Regions from separate parts of the Peribacillus sp. TH14 genome, predicted to be linked through region 1. Evidence: riboswitches for the same ligand, from Rfam matches in the RefSeq annotation. Region 1 holds a riboswitch; the other holds the start of a gene.

Region 1 (9,020 bases):
TATATTCACTAGCTGCATTCTCAAATTCTTTTAAGTTTTTTGCCCAATTCGCTTTCATGTAAGCCGACATGCTTTGGGCCTCAGTTCCACGGAAAGACCACGACTTACTGTAAGCCACGTTATTTGTTTCATCTCTACTAATTACAGGACCATGTACTGTCCGATAATAAATCTTTTCTACTGTTTTCTTTTCTCGATTGTCTCCTTTGACTGTGAAAGATTCCTTCCTCTTTTCCATGTCTCTCCACTTCCCTTTGTATAAATACTGGGAAGCGTTGTTCGCATTCAATTTTTCCTCAAAGATATCGGTTACATTTCCGTACCCAGCTGTAGCACTTAGAGTAAAGTGATTGTTGGCTCCGAACATGATGAAAGGATAGCCTATGAATCCTGAACCTTCCATATCAAAACCTGGCGCATGCAAACCTACCTCGTACAAAAATCCAGGAGCAACAAAACCTACTTGTGGTCCACTGAATAATAAAGCATTTCCTGTTGCAGATTTCTCGGAACCGACTATGGCGGCATTACTGCCTATCTTTAACGGTAATCCAAGTTCTTCAGATGATTGGACAAAATTCTCCCTTTCCTTTCCGACTTTTTCAGAAGCTTTGATTACAGCTGAAGACAGTATTTGAAGGGATTGAGAAGACGAGTCCCTTTTTGGTTTCCCCTCGCTTACAATGCTTGTAGGAGCGCTAGGATCATTTTTCCACACTAAATCATCAAACATTTTCCGGGAAACTTCTGTCCCATATTCATGTTCTAGCTTTGCAAGTATCTCTGCGTTTTTTAACTCCTGGTGATTATCCATAAAATAGGTCATGGATACCATATAAACACGGACAACATCTGTTGAAGTCCATTTTTGCGGTAAAAACTGATATTCATGAAACTCCTTCGAAAGTTTATCATCTGGATCTTTTAAAGCTTCATTTACATAACGTGAAATACCTTCAGCAAATTTTGCTATTAATTCTTTTGGCTGACGATCCAGACCGTCAATCATTTTTTTAATTTCTTTATCACTATATCCATCTCTTCTGGATTGCTCATCTTTTGAAAGATAATCCTCTCCAAAAATTTCTGAAACGGTCCCCTCATTTCCGCGACGGAACATTTCCAACTGAAATAGTCGATCCTTTGCCATAACATATCCATACGCTTCATATAAATCTTTTTAATTTTTAGCGTATAAATGGGGTACTCCAAAATTATCACGTACTACTTTGATCCCTTCATTCTTATCCTTCCCAGCAAAAACTAGATTTTGAGGAAAAAAGAAAACAAATAGGATTATGACTGATATTAGCCACTTCGTCTTCATAATTACATTTCCACCTCCACTTTTTTATAACACTTATATCACGAATCATAACCTTGCTGTTATACTAATTCAAGATAATATTTAAATATTTAGAACTTTCAGTAATATATTATTAGTTTTTATCTTACACTATCCAACTTTTGTTCTAAATCCCTTAGTCATGTGAGTATTCCATTAATTCCAGCAAATCATTTATTATATTAAAATATCAAATTATCCTTATTATGAAATCAGAGAGGTATGAGAAAATAGCTCATAATATTAAAGAAGGAACGACTTATTCCTTCGTCTTTGACTGCATAGGTCAAAGTAATTTTGCCGGTAACTTGATCGCTTCTGATTTGAATATGACATTTATAAGGAATCATGTTTGCAAGATTGCAAGAAAATCATACGTTGAAAAACAGTGTGTTTCACAAATTACATAATAAAAGCAATACGACCATTTCCTCCATCCATTTGGGTTTATTGGTGTAATTTAAGGTATAGAATCATTACTTCGAAAAAAACTATTAAAATAGCTTGAAAATCAATGTCCTTGTCCTATTGTTTTTCTAATAACTTGTAATACCATTGTTTCTTTTCCACTTTATTCTTTTTCGCTATAATGAGATAGATAGTGAGAAAGAAGGTGAACACGATGCTTGAAAAGCTTAAACAAAAATTCCCAAACGCTCTTTCCAATATACAAGATACGAAGAACATTACTTCTTATATTTGGTTTGAAGACTCTATTGGGAGCACAATCGGTATTCCCCGTTCAGAAATTTCGGCCGAGGAAATCCGTTTGTTGGAACTGCTCTTTACTCCTTTATTTTACCAAAATAAAATTAACACGTTTCCTCACACACCATGGAATACTTTTTTATTCGAACCGAATGCATCCTTGCCTTTAACAAGCTGGGAGAATGTCCGGTTTATCCACTTTAATCTGACTCATGCTGATTTTTCGCACTCCCATTTCGAGGATGCCTTCCTCGCATTTGTCCCATCTGATTCAGTCTTGATCTGGGAAAATGAAAAGGCGGGTATTTTAATTGAAACAGACACAGATGAGTCGTTATCAAAAAATGAACTGCTTGCTATTTCAACCACGCTTGAGAGTGATTTTTATGTTAAGACTCGAATGTTTACCGGTCGCTTTCACTCTGTAAACCAAGAACTCCCTTATCACAGAAATCAGGAGAATAAGTGTTTTGACCTGGCACAATTGCATTTGCCAGATTTAAAAGTGACTGATTTGGCCGACATCATTCCTCACTCACTGATAAGTGACCAATCTGCAACGAGTAAAACTTGGTATATCAATGAAATACTCGGTAAAACCATGAATGATACTGAACTAATGAAGACGATTAAAACGTATATTGAGTGCAATTCCAATGCAACCTATGCCGCAAAGCAACTTTATATACATCGAAACAGCCTACAATACCGAATAGATAAATTTACTGAAAAAACTGGACTCGATATTAGAAACTTTCCGCATGCCTTGGCTGCTTACTTAATTCTTTTGCTGAATGATTAACTACTATTTGCAAAGTTAACAAAGGAATTATTATCCTTTTTTGTGCAGTGTGCCTATACTTTTTTCCAATTTGATAGATTAGACTATAGTTATTGGTACAAGTAATTAGGAGTTTAAAAGGAGGAATTTTCATGGCAGAGTTAGTATTAGATCATATATTTAAGGTTTATGATAAAAAAGAAACAGCTGTTAAAGATTTTAACCTTCGTGTGGCCGATAAAGAATTCATTGTTTTCGTGGGACCGTCCGGTTGCGGAAAATCGACGACTTTACGGATGATTGCCGGACTTGAAGACATTTCCCAAGGAGATTTATATATAGACGGCAAGCGGGTCAATGATGTCCCACCGAAAGATCGTGATATTGCGATGGTTTTCCAGAACTACGCCTTATATCCTCATATGTCCGTCTATGACAATATGGCATTTGGATTAAAACTCCGTAAAACGCCAAAAATGGAAATCAAGCAGCGGGTCAATGACGCAGCAAAAATCCTCGGTCTCGAAGACCTTTTAAATAGGAAACCGAAAGCACTTTCAGGTGGACAACGCCAGCGTGTGGCACTCGGTCGTGCAATTGTACGAGACGCAAAAGTTTTTTTAATGGATGAGCCATTATCAAATCTTGACGCCAAACTCAGGGTTCAAATGCGTGCTGAAATCGCAAAACTACATAAACGACTGGACACTACAACAATTTATGTCACTCATGATCAAACAGAAGCAATGACCATGGCCACACGACTTGTTGTTATGAAGGACGGTATCATCCAGCAGGTCGGCGCACCAAAAGACGTGTACGAGAAACCAGTGAATGTCTTCGTGGGTGGCTTTATCGGATCACCAGCTATGAACTTCTTTACCGGAACATTAAAAGAAGGCATCATTAAAATTGGGGAGCAAACGCTTGAAGTACCCGAATTGAAAATGAATACGCTGCGTGATCAAGGCTATATCGGAAAAGAAATTATCCTTGGCATCCGTCCAGAGGATTTCCATAATGAAGGGGCTTACATCAAGGAGTCTCCAAACACTACATTCACGGCTCAAGTCGATGTAGCTGAACTCATGGGTGCCGAAATTATGCTCTACTCGACATTCGCTGGCCAGGACTTCGTCGCGCGCATCGATGCAAAAAACATCATCCAAGCAGGCGATAATATTGAACTTGCTCTCGACATGAATAAAGCCCACTTTTTTGATAAAGGGTCCGAGCAGCGCATTTTTGCTGAAGGAGAATCACAAATGGAGTATGGCTTGAAGTTACTTTCTAATTAAATTTCATATCAAAACAAAGACCCGTTCATATGAATGGGTCTTTGTGCGTATATTTCAGCTAAGGTCTTGAACTCTACTATATCTATAAAATCTATTCCTGCACAAGTACCACTTCATCATGTCCACATTTAGAGCAGTTCATGATGTGTGGACATTGACCTTTTTGGAGCGATTGCGGGTATCCATCGTTTTGCTTAAGCGTATCTATATCCATGTATGCACTGTATGAATCAGCATAATCCATGAATTTCCCTTTATCATCAAGATCACTGCCACATTCCGGGCAATTCACATGAATTTTTCTGAGGCCGTTGCAAAGCGGGCATAAAGCCATTGTATTCCCTCCTGTTCTAGAAACTTATATACTCAGTATTTGTTTATTCTATTATTTTAACACCTTAAAACACCCTCCCTAAAAACAGCGGGAGGGTGATCATAGGCAATTATTTATTAACCATGTTAGCAGGATCTACCCATGCTTTAAATTCATCATCAGTCAAGAATTCCAATTTCAACGCTGCTTCTTTTAATGTAGAGTTGTCTTTGAATGCAGTTTTGGCAATTTTAGCTGCTTTTTCATAACCGATATGTGGGTTCAATGCTGTTACTAGCATAAGAGAACGGTCAACATTTTCTTTGATTTTATCTTCATTCGCTGTGATGCCTACTGCACAATTATTGTTGAAAGAGTGAATGCCTTCTGTCAATAATTTAACAGTTTGTAGGAAGTTATAAATGATAACTGGTTTGAATACGTTCAATTCGAAGTTACCTTGGCTTGCTGCAAAGCCGATTGTTGCATCGTTACCAACAATTTGTGTCGCAATCATTGTCAACGCTTCACTTTGTGTAGGATTTACTTTACCTGGCATGATAGAGCTGCCTGGCTCGTTTTCAGGAATAGCGATTTCACCGATTCCGCTTCTTGGGCCGCTTGCCAGCCATCTAACATCGTTCGCAATTTTCATTAAGTCCGCTGCTAATGCTTTTAATGCGCCATGAGCGTAAACAATTTCGTTATGACTTGTTAATGCATGGAACTTATTATCCGATGTTACGAAAGAATGTCCTGTATCCGCCGCTATTTGTTTTGCAGAAAGTCCTGGAAATTCTTTTTTCGTATTGATCCCAGTACCTACAGCTGTACCGCCTAGTGCTAGATTCAATAGTTTTTGACTGCTTTCTTCAATCATCACTAAGTCTTTATCAAGCATCGCTTTCCAACCAGAGATTTCTTGGCCTAAAGTTAGTGGTGTTGCATCTTGAAGATGTGTACGTCCAATTTTCACAAGATCCCAGAATTCTTTTTCTTTTGCTGCAAAAGTATCACGAAGTACTTTAATTGCCGGTACTAATTTTTCAGCAACTTCCATATAGGCTGCAATATGCATAGCCGTTGGGAATGTGTCATTAGAGCTTTGCGCCTTGTTGACATCATCATTTGGGTGAAGGGTTTCGGACTCACCGTTTTCTTTTAACCATTCATTCCCTTTGTTAGCGACCACTTCATTCACATTCATATTACTTTGAGTGCCACTGCCTGTTTGCCAGACCACAAGGGGGAAATGTTCATCAAGTGTACCTTCTAGAATTTCGCCACAAATTTTAACGATGGCATTCTTTTTCACTTCAGAAAGATCACCAAGGTCATAGTTCACTTTAGCTGCCGCTTGCTTTACATATGCAAAAGCACGGACTAATTCAATCGGCATTTTTTCATTACCAATTTTGAAGTTGTTACGGCTTCTCTCGGTTTGTGCTCCCCAATACTTATCAGCAGGAACTTTCACTTCACCCATCGTATCTCGTTCGATTCTGTATTCCATGTGTTCTCCTCCTATGTTTGCACTATCCACCGAAAACCTTATGTATATGAAATGAATAATGACATATTATTAATTCTTCTCTCTATACATTGTACAAACTTTATTATTTTAAAGCAAAGAAACAGAACAAAACCTTCCCTATATTTCAGAAAATCCATTTAATTAAACAAAGTCTTTTAAAGTATCTCAACACCTTATACCATCGCGTTTTCCACAATATTTAGGGGTTTTTCATTGGACCAATCATGTTTTGACAACGCTAGTCCTAATTAACCAATAAAGAATTATCGAGCAATATTTTCCCAGAATGTTCTTGACAGCACTTTATATATATAGTAAATTCAAAAGAAATTGAATAATCTAAACTCTTATCGAGAGAGGTATAGGGAATGGCCCGATGACACCTCAGCAACCTTCATTTGTTTCAAACCAATGAAAAGGTGCTAATTCCACAAGTTTGTGAACTTGGAAGATAAGAAGAATGACTCGTCCATACTTAACCAAGTCTTCTTCTTAAAGAAGACTTTTTTTTATTTTATAAAACACAAAGGAGCAGTGAAAACTATGTATAAAACAGAAACATATCTTGCTCAACTAGGTAATCGCAGTGAAACGGCGACAGGAACAGTCAATCCGCCGGTTTACTTTTCGACAGCTTTCCGCCACGAAGGAATTGGCCAATCAACTGGATTCGATTACACAAGGACAGGTAATCCAACACGTCAACTTTTGGAACAATCCATCGCCAACCTTGAAAGAGGTGACCAAGGATATGCTTGCAGTTCAGGAATGGCGGCCATTTCTACCATACTAGCCTTATTTAAATCAGGTGATGCATGGATAGTCAGCGAAGATCTATATGGTGGTACATATCGTTTGCTAGAACAAGGTTTTAAAAAATGGGGCTTACAGTGTGACTATGTAAACACTTGTTGTTTAGAGGATATCGAAAAAGCTATTACTCCTCAAACAAAAGCCATCTTTATCGAAACTCCCACTAACCCTCTTATGCAGCAAACAGATATTAGCGCTGTTGCCGCACTTGCCAAACAATTTAATTTACTGTTGATTGTTGACAACACTTTTTATACGCCGCTTCTGCAGCAGCCTATCCTGCTTGGAGCCGATATTGTAATCCATAGCGCAACGAAGTATCTCGGTGGTCATAATGATGTTCTTGCTGGACTAATCGTGGCTAAAGGTGCAGAATTATGTGATTCGATTGCCTTCCATCATAATGGAACAGGAGCGGTGTTGAGTCCATTTGATTCATGGCTGTTAATGCGCGGAATGAAAACCCTGGCACTGCGGATGGAACGTCATGAAAAGAACGCCAAAATCCTTGTAGATTATTTATCAGAACATGAATGTGTAACGGACGTCCTGTATCCCGGCAGAGGTGGTATGATTTCTTTCCGGATAATTGACGAAGCAGCGGTCAATCCATTTTTACAATCACTTTCATTAATTTCATTTGCAGAAAGTCTTGGAGGCGTTGAAAGCTTCATCACCTATCCTGCTACACAAACACATGCCGATATCCCTCTTGAAGTTAGAACTGCTAATGGGGTTTGTAATCGACTTCTACGCTTCTCGGTTGGCATCGAAGACAGCGACGATTTAATTCAAGACCTCCAGCAAGCATTTGCACATGTAAAAAGGGAGGCACTACGATGACAAATCATGATTTCAGTTTTGAAACCAAATTACTTCATAACCAGCATAAATTCGATCCGACAACAGGCGGTGTGAGCGTCCCTATTCAGCACGCTTCCACTTTCCATCAAACTGATATCGATACATTCGGCAAGTACGATTACAGCAGGAGCGGAAATCCAACACGGGAAGCACTTGAAGATATCATTGCCGAGCTTGAAGATGGTACTCGCGGCTTTGCCTTTTCTTCAGGTATGGCAGCCATTTCAACAGCATTCCTTCTGCTTTCTGCTGGCGACCATATCGTCATCTCAGAAGATGTGTATGGCGGTACGTTCCGGATGGTTACAAGCGTGTTGACCCGCTTCAACATCGAGCATACTTTCGTTGATATGACGGACCTCGAAAGCGTTAAAGCGGCCGTTCAACCTAATACGAGAGCGATATACATTGAAACACCTTCAAATCCATTGCTTAAGGTGACTGATATTAAAGCCGTTTGTGATATCGCAAAAAAAGTCGGCGCATTGAGTTTTGTCGACAATACATTCTTGACACCAGCTCTGCAAAAACCGCTGAACTTAGGGGCGGATGTTGTCCTTCATAGTGCGACGAAGTTTTTATCCGGACACAGTGATGTCGTAGCTGGGCTTGCTGTCGTAAAAGATCCTGAATTGGCTGAAAGACTCGGTTCCCTTCAAAACTCCTTTGGTGCGGTACTTGGTGTCCAGGATGCCTGGCTTGTTATGAGAGGTCTGAAAACCTTGTCTGTACGAATGGAACACTCTCAAAAAGGAGCAGAAAAAATTGCAGACTACTTAAAACAGCAGCCATTAGTGAAAAAGGTGTATTACCCTGGGCTTACTGATCATCCACAGCATGCAATCCAGGAAGGACAGGCCCTTGGTGCAGGTGCAGTTTTATCATTTGAACTAGAAAGCGAGGAAATTTTCCGCTCATTTGTGAATACTGTCGAACTTCCTGTTTTTGCGGTTAGTCTTGGAGCAGTGGAATCGATATTATCCTACCCGGCAAAAATGTCCCATGCTGCCATGCCTGCTGATGAAAGGGAAAAACGAGGCATCACCAACAGCCTGCTTCGCCTCTCTGTCGGCCTTGAGAATCCAGATGATTTAATTAAAGACTTTGACGCTGCTCTTGTAAAAAGTGCAAAAGCGCATGCTATTCCAGTTAAATAAAATATATAGAAAAAAAGGGTGCCTAGAGCAACCCTTTTTTCTATTATTAGGATTTTAAATGAGGCATTCACTACGTTATTACTAAAAAAATTATAAACCTTAATTTACCCACGAGTTCTTCCATCTCCCAAAATAAAAATAAAGGCCATCGATTTCTCGATAGCCTTAACATCATTTCTTCATATTATATTTTTCTAAGAAGCGATC
Region 2 (9,020 bases), 1.9 Mb from region 1:
GTAGGAGGAAGGCCGAATAAAGCGGAGGAAGGTCGAATTAAGTAGGAGAAAGGACGAATTAAGTGGGAGGAAGGACGAATAAATCGGAGGAAGGTCGAATTAATTGGATGAAGGACGAATAAAGTGGATGAAGGACGAAATAAGTGGAGGAAGGTCGAATTAATCGGAGAAAGGCCAAATTAATCTTTTATCAATGAAAGCAACAAGACGTGTGTGCTAAAAATTACCAGTTACAACTAGCGTTTACCGGGTATCAGAGTATCATCCTTCAACAAAGGATTTATAAGAAAAAGCTCTAGATAGGAGGATGATAATAATCTTTGGTCTCTATGATATCATTAAATTTCTATTTTCTTTTTTTCTGATTATGCCAATCGTTACACTGATACATTTGAGCGGGCATATCTTCTTTGTTACGATCTTCGGAGGATCAGAAAAGAGAATCTTGATCGGATGTGGGAATAAACTTTTCTCCTTTTGTAACATAGAGGTGAGGAAATATTATTTTTGGAATGGGACATGCGAGTTTAGGGGATTGAAACATGATAATCGATTGACGAATATGCTGATTTATTTAGGGGGCTCTATCTTTAATTTAGTCAGTATGCTAATCATATATAGCTTAGTGTATCAGAATATCTTGGAAAGCTCAGTAATATGGTACCAATTCATATATTTTTCCTTCTATATTATGTTTTTCTCCTTGTTTCCAATGTATTTCTCGGACGGGTCGCCTAGTGATGGGAAGGCTGCAGAATTGGCCTTGAGGAACAAGTTGGAAGATAGGGTGACTGATGATATATTGGTGAAGAAAATGGATGATGATGATAGTTGCAAGTAAAAAGGGACGTTCTTGATGCTCGTTCTTTTTTTGTGCTTGGATGAAATAGAATAGGGTAAAGACGTAGGAGAACCTCATAAACTTTTTCGCGCTTTCGCGGTAAAGTGCTAAAAAAATCCTTTGACTATTATCAGAATATTCCTTATAATATTCTACATTATAGAGACGGGATAGGAGATTAGTAGGATGAAAGATTTTTTCAGTAAATTACTAACTGGAATGAGTATAGGGATTGTTGTTTCCTTAATTCCAAATGCTTTGTTAGGGGAAGTACTTAAGTTATTGATTCCTCATTTTCCAGTATTACAACATATATTCGATATTACAGTTTTTGTGATGAGTTTGTTACCTGTTATGATTGGTGTGATGGTAGGGATTACATTTAAGCTAACATCTATACAAACAGCAAGTGTTGGGATCGCGGCAATGGTCGGTAGTGGTGCTATTCAAAAAACGGCTGATGGTTTATTTGCCCTAAATGGTATTGGAATCGTTATTAATACAGGAATTACAGCCGCACTGACTGTGTTATTTGTTCAATTAATTGGTGACCGATTAAAAGCATATTCCATTTTATTGATGCCGACTTTAAGCATATTAGTGCCAGGGATGATTGGGTATTTAATTCTACCATTTGTGAAATCTTCCACTGGTTTACTGGGAGTCGCTATTTCAAATGTGACATCATTACAACCAATTATAATGGGAGCTATTATTTCTGTTGTGTTCTGTCTCATAATTTTGTCGCCTATTTCAACAGTAGGGGTAGCCACTGTGATCATGCTTTCAGGTATTGGCTCTGGTGCGGCTAATCTAGGTATTGTTGCAGCAGGCGTTGGTCTGGCCATTGCAAGTTATAAAGCAAACTCCCTTGGAACGGCATTAGCACATGTATTAGGCTCACCAAAAATTCAAATGAGAAACTTCTTCATGAAACCGAAGATCGCTTTTCCGATGTTGATCACAGCTGCGATTCTTGGTGCTTTGGCCGGTCTGTTAAATATTCAAGGCACACCCTATAGTGCTGGGTTCGGTTTATCAGGTCTAGTTGGTCCATTAAATTATATGAAACTGGCTGAAGGTGGATGGGTCGTTGAGAATGTAGCAATCATGCTAAGTACTTTCTTTATTCTTCCGATTGTATTGAACCTAGGTCTTATCTATATATTCTCGAAAAAATTAAAACTGATTAAAGCAGAGGATTATAAATTGCATTTTGATTAATAACTCAAACTTCCTCATGAAATAGAGGATGCTGATATATAGACAATATAGAAAGAGCAACGCTTTATTTGAATGCGTTGCTCTTTCTATAATATTTCTTTATCCCCAAACTTCTTTCGCTACATCAACAATAAATTTCAACTTTTCCCATTGTTGTTCTTCCGTTAGCTTATTGCCATGATGGGTGGAAGCGAATCCGCATTGTGGACTTAAGCATAATTGTTCGAGTGGCACGAATTGTGAAGCTTCTTTAATACGAGCTATAACTGCTTCTTTGTCTTCGATTTCTCCATTTTTTGAAGTGACGACTCCTAGAACAACTCGTGCTCCGCCATTTGGAATGTATTCTAACGGTTTGAAATCTCCTGAACGGTTATCGTCATATTCCAGGAAGAATCCATTTACTTTTTCTTTTGCCAATAATGTTGGTGCGATACGTGCATAGCTTCCTTCAAACGCCCACGTTGATTGATAGTTCCCGCGACATAAGTGTGTCGTGACGACCAAATCCTCTGGTTTTCCCTCCAAAGCCCCATTAATTACGCGCAATGCTAAATCAATTAATTGTTCTCTAGAGTATTTTCCATCTTTGAACTGAAATTCTGGAGAGGAAAGTCTAGCAATATAAACATCATCCAATTGTAAGTAACGTACACCAGCTTCATAAAAGGCCTTTAAAGCATATTGATACGCTTTAATGATGTCATTTGCATAGTCTTCGATATCAGGGTAGATGTCTTCATTATAAACACCCACAGCAAATAATTGATTGGGACTAGGAATGGTTTGTTTCGTAACAGCACGTCCGGCAACGATTTTGTTCAATTCAATAAAGTCATGAATGAAGGGATGTTCAGGATTGAATGAAACCTTCCCAGTATTGCGAATATTGTATCTCTCTGTTTCCACGCCATCGAATGTGAGACCTTTTTCAGTTACATACCCATCGATTCCATTTAAATGCTCTAGGAAGTCAAAGTGCCACCATGTGCGTCTAAACTCACCGTCCGTTACTACCTCTAGTCCAACTTCAATTTGCTTATCAACAATCCGCTTGATTTCTTCCGTTTCAACTTCGCGAAGTTGCTCTGCAGTAATTGTGCCGTCTTTAAATTGCTTTCTAGCATCATGTAAATTATCCGGTCTTAATAAACTCCCGACGTGATCTGCTCTAAATGGTGCTTTTGTTATTGTGATTGACATGTTTCATTCCTTCTTTCTTTTTATAAAATAAAAAACCTCTTCTTTTAAAAAAAGAAGAGGTGTTGGCTACTAAGCAATTTACTCTTCTTATCTTCAAGTTTTTACACTTCTGGAATTAGCACAGTACATTAAAGTCTGTTGCTGAGGTATCAAAGGGCCAGTCCCTCCACCTCTCTTGATAAGAGTTGTTTATTAAATTAAGTATGACTATACAGATAGTTTTAATAAAGGTCAAGGGTGAAAGGTGTAAAATTTAGAATATACCGATTATTCACCAGGACCTTGCATGTTATGAAGGGTTAACTACATTCGTGAAGACAGCATATGCTATAACTGACGTTCCATATGGAATGAAGTTACCTGTAAGTTAAGTTGGAGGGGGAAAACCACGATGAATACGTTCAATCCATCTAATATTTCCGGGAATGGTTTACCGATAACGTTAACTGCGTCTATGCTAGAGCGAATTATAAAGATGAAATCAGGTGAGCAGGATGTTAAAGTCGAGATTACGCCAGTACATATAGTGCTTTTCGGAACGACGGAAGTGAAAAAAATGATGTTTAAGAAAAACGTGCCTTTCCGTATTACATTAAAACCGATTCACGTGGAAAAAAGAACGATTTCATTTGAATTAGTAGAAATGAAGCCTATTGATAGGAATTTTATTAACCAAAAGATATTTAACAGACCGCCATTTTTTGAATTTGAAAATAGAATGATCAAAATGAATTTTAATGCTTGGAACATCGTGAAAAGAATACCCGTGGGCACTATTAAATCGTATGAGTTGGTGGAAGGTGCATTAAAAATTAAACTTTCATTATGATGAATTGAAGAAAGGGTAAGCAATTAAGGAAATGATAGCATTCTTACCTGTACTATTTTAAAGGGGATACCAGGTATGTTAGTGTAAGGATATGGTAAAGGACGATTCTTCAATAAGAAATATTGTGTTTGATAAATCAAGTTCTTTAAAATATACTAAATAACTAAAAGTTTTGAGTTTTTCCGGTAGATAAGGGGGAAAATGAATGGACCAGAAAATTTTGCCTGCTTCGGCAAGCATGAAGGATTTCGAAAGATTTCTAGAAAGTTCCTATGAAATAGGTGTGTTTCTTGATTTGCATATATCACAATTGAAAAATGTAAGCTTAATGGCAAAGCAGCATAATAAGAAAATGATTTATCATGTCGATTTAATTCATGGTATTAAAAGTGATGAATACGCTACAGAATTTATTTGTCAGGAGTATTGCCCATATGGCCTGATTTCAACAAAATCCAGCGTGATTTTGAAAGCGAAGCAAAAGGGTGTTATTGCCATTCAACGAATCTTTTTAATTGACTCACATGCGTTAGAGAAAAGTTATAAGCTGGTACAGAAAACAAAGCCTGATTATATCGAAGTTTTGCCTGGCGCAATGCCTTGGATGATTAAAGAGGTAAAGGAACGCTTACAAACTCCTATCTTTGCTGGAGGGCTCATACGTTCTTCAGATGAAGTCCTGAATGCCCTTGAGGCAGGAGCTTCGTCAATCACGACTTCAAAAACTGAATTATGGGAGATGTTTTAATTTCAGATAGGAGTTGATGTGTGATAGAGGAAAAAAAATACAGAAAAAATCATTTGTTTTTATATAAATTAATTGACAGCGTTTTCACTACCTAGTATATTTACATTACAAGTTAATACATGTGACGGAGATTAGGAGATTCACACCAGACATACTCATTTTTTGAGGAAAGTTCTGCTGTGAATCTCCTTTTATTTGTTGGTAAGGCATCATTCTATAAGAGGAGGGGTTATGTATGACTCCATTTTGGGGAGAAGTAGTAGGCACGATGATTTTAATTTTATTTGGTGCAGGTATTGGGGCAGGATCTTCCTTAAAGGGATCTTATGCCAAAGATGCAGGCTGGATTGTCATCACGATTGCATGGGGACTGGCTGTTACAATGGGTGTCTTTGCAGTGGGTTCCATAAGCGGAGCACATTTAAACCCGGCTGTTACAGTAGCATTAGCTATCAATGGAGATTTTCCTTGGGCTGATGTGCCAGGGTACATCGTGGCGCAAATGATAGGGGCAATTATAGGTGCGACTCTTGTATTCCTGCATTATTTGCCTCACTGGAAAGCTACGGAGGATCCAGGTACAAAGCTTGGTGTGTTTGCAACCTCACCAGCTATCCCACATACTTTTTCAAATCTATTAAGTGAAATGATTGGTACATTCATCCTTGTTCTTGGCTTATTATTTATTGGAGCCGGCAAGTTTACAGAAGGTCTGAACCCATTTGCTGTCGGTTTATTGATTGTTGTTATCGGGATGTCGCTCGGAGGAACAACAGGCTATGCCATAAACCCTGCACGTGATCTTGGACCTCGTATTGCTCACTTCATGCTGCCAATACCAGGTAAGGGAAATTCGAATTGGGGCTATGCTTGGATTCCGGTTGTTGGCCCGATTGTCGGTGGAGCACTTGGAGCTGTCTTCTATAAAGCAGTCTTTTTAGGTGAATTGACGACAGTCTTTTGGACTGTTTTAGGAGCAAGCCTAATAATATTGGTATTAGCATATACTTTTGGAAAAAAGCAGTCGCGTGAGTTAGAAACTAGCAACATTGCTAGTTAAATTAAAAAGGGGGGAAACACATTATGGAAAAATATATCTTATCATTGGATCAAGGAACAACTAGTTCACGGGCGATTTTGTTTAACGAAAAGGGCGAGATCGTCCACTCGGCCCAAAAGGAATTCACACAGCATTTCCCTAAGCCAGGCTGGGTAGAGCATAACGCCAATGAGATTTGGGGATCAATTTTAGCAGTGATTGCTGGTGTACTATCGGAATCTAGTGTAAAGCCTGAGCAAATTGCTGGTATTGGAATCACTAATCAGCGTGAAACGACAGTCGTTTGGGATAAAGAAACAGGAACCCCTGTGTATAATGCGATAGTATGGCAGTCCAGACAAACTAGCGAAATTTGTGATGAATTGAAAGGAAGAGGTCTTAATGATCTGTTCCGAGAAAAAACAGGATTGTTAATAGACGCCTATTTTTCCGGTACAAAAGTGAAGTGGATCCTGGATAATGTGGAAGGAGCTCGCCAAAAAGCAGATGAAGGCAAGTTGTTATTCGGAACCATTGATACCTGGCTGATTTGGAAGCTATCAGGAGGCAAGGCCCATGTAACAGACTATTCTAATGCTTCTCGGACATTAATGTATAATATTCATGAGCTGAAATGGGACGAGGAGCTTCTGGAGATATTGACTGTTCCAAAATCAATGCTACCAGAGGTTAGACCTTCTTCCGAAGTGTATGCCCAAACGATCGAATATCACTTCTTCGGCCAGTCGATTCCAATTGCAGGAGCAGCAGGTGACCAACAGGCAGCATTATTTGGCCAAGCTTGTTTTAATGAAGGAATGGCTAAAAATACGTATGGAACAGGTTGTTTCATGCTTATGAATACGGGTGAAAAGGCTGTCAGTTCCGAGCACGGGTTATTGACAACTCTTGCTTGGGGATTGAATGGCAAGGTTGAATATGCATTAGAAGGCAGCATATTTGTAGCAGGATCAGCGATTCAATGGCTGCGTGATGGCTTACGGATGCTAAAAAATGCCGAGGACAGTGAAGCCTATGCAAAACGTGTAGAAAGTACTGATGGAGTTTATGTTGTTCCTGCATTTGTGGGGCTTGGGACTCCGTATTGGGACAGCGATGTCCGAGGTGCGGTTTTTGGCTTAACTCGTGGAACATCTAAAGAGCATTTTGTCCGTGCTACCCTTGAATCGCTTGCATATCAAACGAAGGATGTACTCGATGCAATGGAGGCAGATTCAGGTATTGAGCTGAAGACATTGAGAGTGGATGGCGGTGCAGTTAAGAACGACTTCTTAATGCAATTCCAAAGCGATCTACTACGTGTCCCTGTTGAAAGGCCGACTATAAACGAAACGACAGCACTTGGTGCAGCGTATTTGGCTGGACTAGCTGTTGGCTATTGGAAGGACCAAGAGGAAATCGCTCAGCAGTGGGCAATAGACAAAACCTTTAAACCATCCATGGATGAGCAAGAAAGTGAAAAATTATATGACGGATGGAAAAAAGCTGTTCAAGCAGCAATGGCTTTTAAATAAAGGTTCTGATAAACACTAAATTTAACAAATAAAGAAGGCCACTTATATAGTGGTCTTTTTGTTGTTAAATTTACAATAAAGTAATAAAATGCTTTAAATATGTGGGCAGATTACCATAATAAAGTCTTTAAATAAGACGAAATAATTTACAAACTAGCCTTCTATAAATTATCTAGTAAATCTATATAATACTTTCTTAAAAGTTCTCTTAATATATTAGGTTCTACTATTTTTATGGACTTACCAAAGCTAGCAATATAGTTAACTATAAACTCAAGCTCATTTGGCTCATACGAACCAACAATATAGGTACTTTCACTCTCGGTGATTAACTTCATAGATGGGAAATGTTGCTGTTGAAAATGCTCAACCCCTTCTTGATTTATTAAACACTTGAATTGAATTGCCTTTTCAGATGGTTTCCAGAGTGAATGTGCATTGTGAACATTAATCTCCTTTAAGTCAATTAATGGTTCGATGTTCGTTATTTCCACTGTTGTAATACGATCACACCGGAATACTCGATAAGCTTTTTTAGTTACATCATAAGCCTGGCAGTACCAATAGCCTTTCATTGCATAAATAGCGATTGGCTGAATGCTACGAGTGCTTTTTTGATGCATTGTTTGATAACTGATTTTTAATACTTCATTTTTAATGGCTGCAAGTAATAAAGTTTCTAAATGTGCGCTTTCTTTGATTTGCTCCGTGTGTCGAAAGGTTACCCGATCTTGAATTCTCTCTATATGCTGACGTTGTTTTTCTGCTAACGCGTTTATAAATTTCTCATGAATAGAATGAAGCGATACTTGAAAAGGTAGATTTGAAAAGCTGCGTAGTGCCTGCATTGCAAAATAAAGCGCATAAATTTCTTGACTGTTAAAAGAAATGGGGGGTAGTGTCATTTGATTAAGTAAATGATAACCTCCATACCGACCATATTCTGCATAAATTGGTGCGCCAATTTCCTCTAGTGAAGAAATGTCTCGTAATGCAGTTCTTTTAGAAATATGAAATTCTTGCATTAAATCTTGGAGCGTAAACTGTTGTTTTTGATTGATAAAACGCAGCATTTGATTTAAGCGTTCTGATTTTTTCATAAAATGACCCCTTAATGGTGCCGTTTTTTGTCACCTTTATTTTATATACTTGTAAGTGTAATAAATAATTGTTGAGGAGGCAATAAAATGAATTTTGAAGTAATTCCCTTTCTATCGATGAATGGTAAAGGTGCAGCTGCTATTGAGTTTTATAAGGAATATTTAGGGGCGACCGTTCTTTTTAAGAAAAATTATAAAGAGATGAAGGAAATGAATCCTAATTTTATTTATGGAGAAGGTCAAGATGAGTATATTACACATTCTGTTTTGCAAATCGGTGCGAATAAGCTTATGCTTGCAGAGAAAGAAATGGACAATACACAACCTTGGCAATTAGGTAATAGTTCATCTTTATGTATTCAGTCTCAAGATAAGATTGTAATTAAACATCTCTATGACTCGCTTATTCAACATGAACAGGTGGCCATTTTAGTACCATATGAACCCAATGCGTTTAGTCCAGGATATGCCATTGTACGAGATCCGTTTGGAGTAATTATC

What was found. Region 1 has a riboswitch for S-adenosylmethionine ahead of JFU50_RS03960 (methionine biosynthesis PLP-dependent protein). Riboswitches for the same ligand answer to the same signal wherever they lie in the genome.
Region 2: linked by a shared signal. The riboswitch ahead of JFU50_RS12930 (5-methyltetrahydropteroyltriglutamate--homocysteine S-methyltransferase) and the one ahead of JFU50_RS03960 (methionine biosynthesis PLP-dependent protein) in region 1 are both predicted to bind S-adenosylmethionine.

What each region holds. Positions count from the first base shown of each region.
Region 1 is NZ_JAEKEK010000001.1:776,547-785,566, forward strand. Features, by position in the region: partial or broken gene JFU50_RS30590 (penicillin acylase family protein) at 1-1,168, opposite strand, end outside; gene JFU50_RS03940 (PucR family transcriptional regulator) at 1,968-2,855, shown strand; gene JFU50_RS03945 (ABC transporter ATP-binding protein) at 2,987-4,132, shown strand; gene JFU50_RS03950 (hypothetical protein) at 4,224-4,466, opposite strand; gene fumC (class II fumarate hydratase) at 4,576-5,958, opposite strand; SAM riboswitch class I at 6,324-6,437, shown strand; gene JFU50_RS03960 (methionine biosynthesis PLP-dependent protein) at 6,523-7,635, shown strand; gene metC (cystathionine beta-lyase) at 7,632-8,813, shown strand; gene JFU50_RS03970 (type B 50S ribosomal protein L31) at 8,985-9,020, opposite strand, start outside.
Region 2 is NZ_JAEKEK010000001.1:2,664,018-2,673,037, forward strand. Features, by position in the region: gene JFU50_RS12920 (hypothetical protein) at 308-841, shown strand; gene JFU50_RS12925 (PTS transporter subunit IIC) at 1,028-2,065, shown strand; gene JFU50_RS12930 (5-methyltetrahydropteroyltriglutamate--homocysteine S-methyltransferase) at 2,165-3,268, opposite strand; SAM riboswitch class I at 3,353-3,453, opposite strand; gene JFU50_RS12935 (hypothetical protein) at 3,660-4,097, shown strand; gene JFU50_RS12940 (glycerol-3-phosphate responsive antiterminator) at 4,303-4,845, shown strand; gene JFU50_RS12945 (MIP/aquaporin family protein) at 5,081-5,905, shown strand; gene glpK (glycerol kinase GlpK) at 5,929-7,419, shown strand; gene JFU50_RS12955 (helix-turn-helix transcriptional regulator) at 7,581-8,519, opposite strand; gene JFU50_RS12960 (VOC family protein) at 8,607-9,020, shown strand, end outside.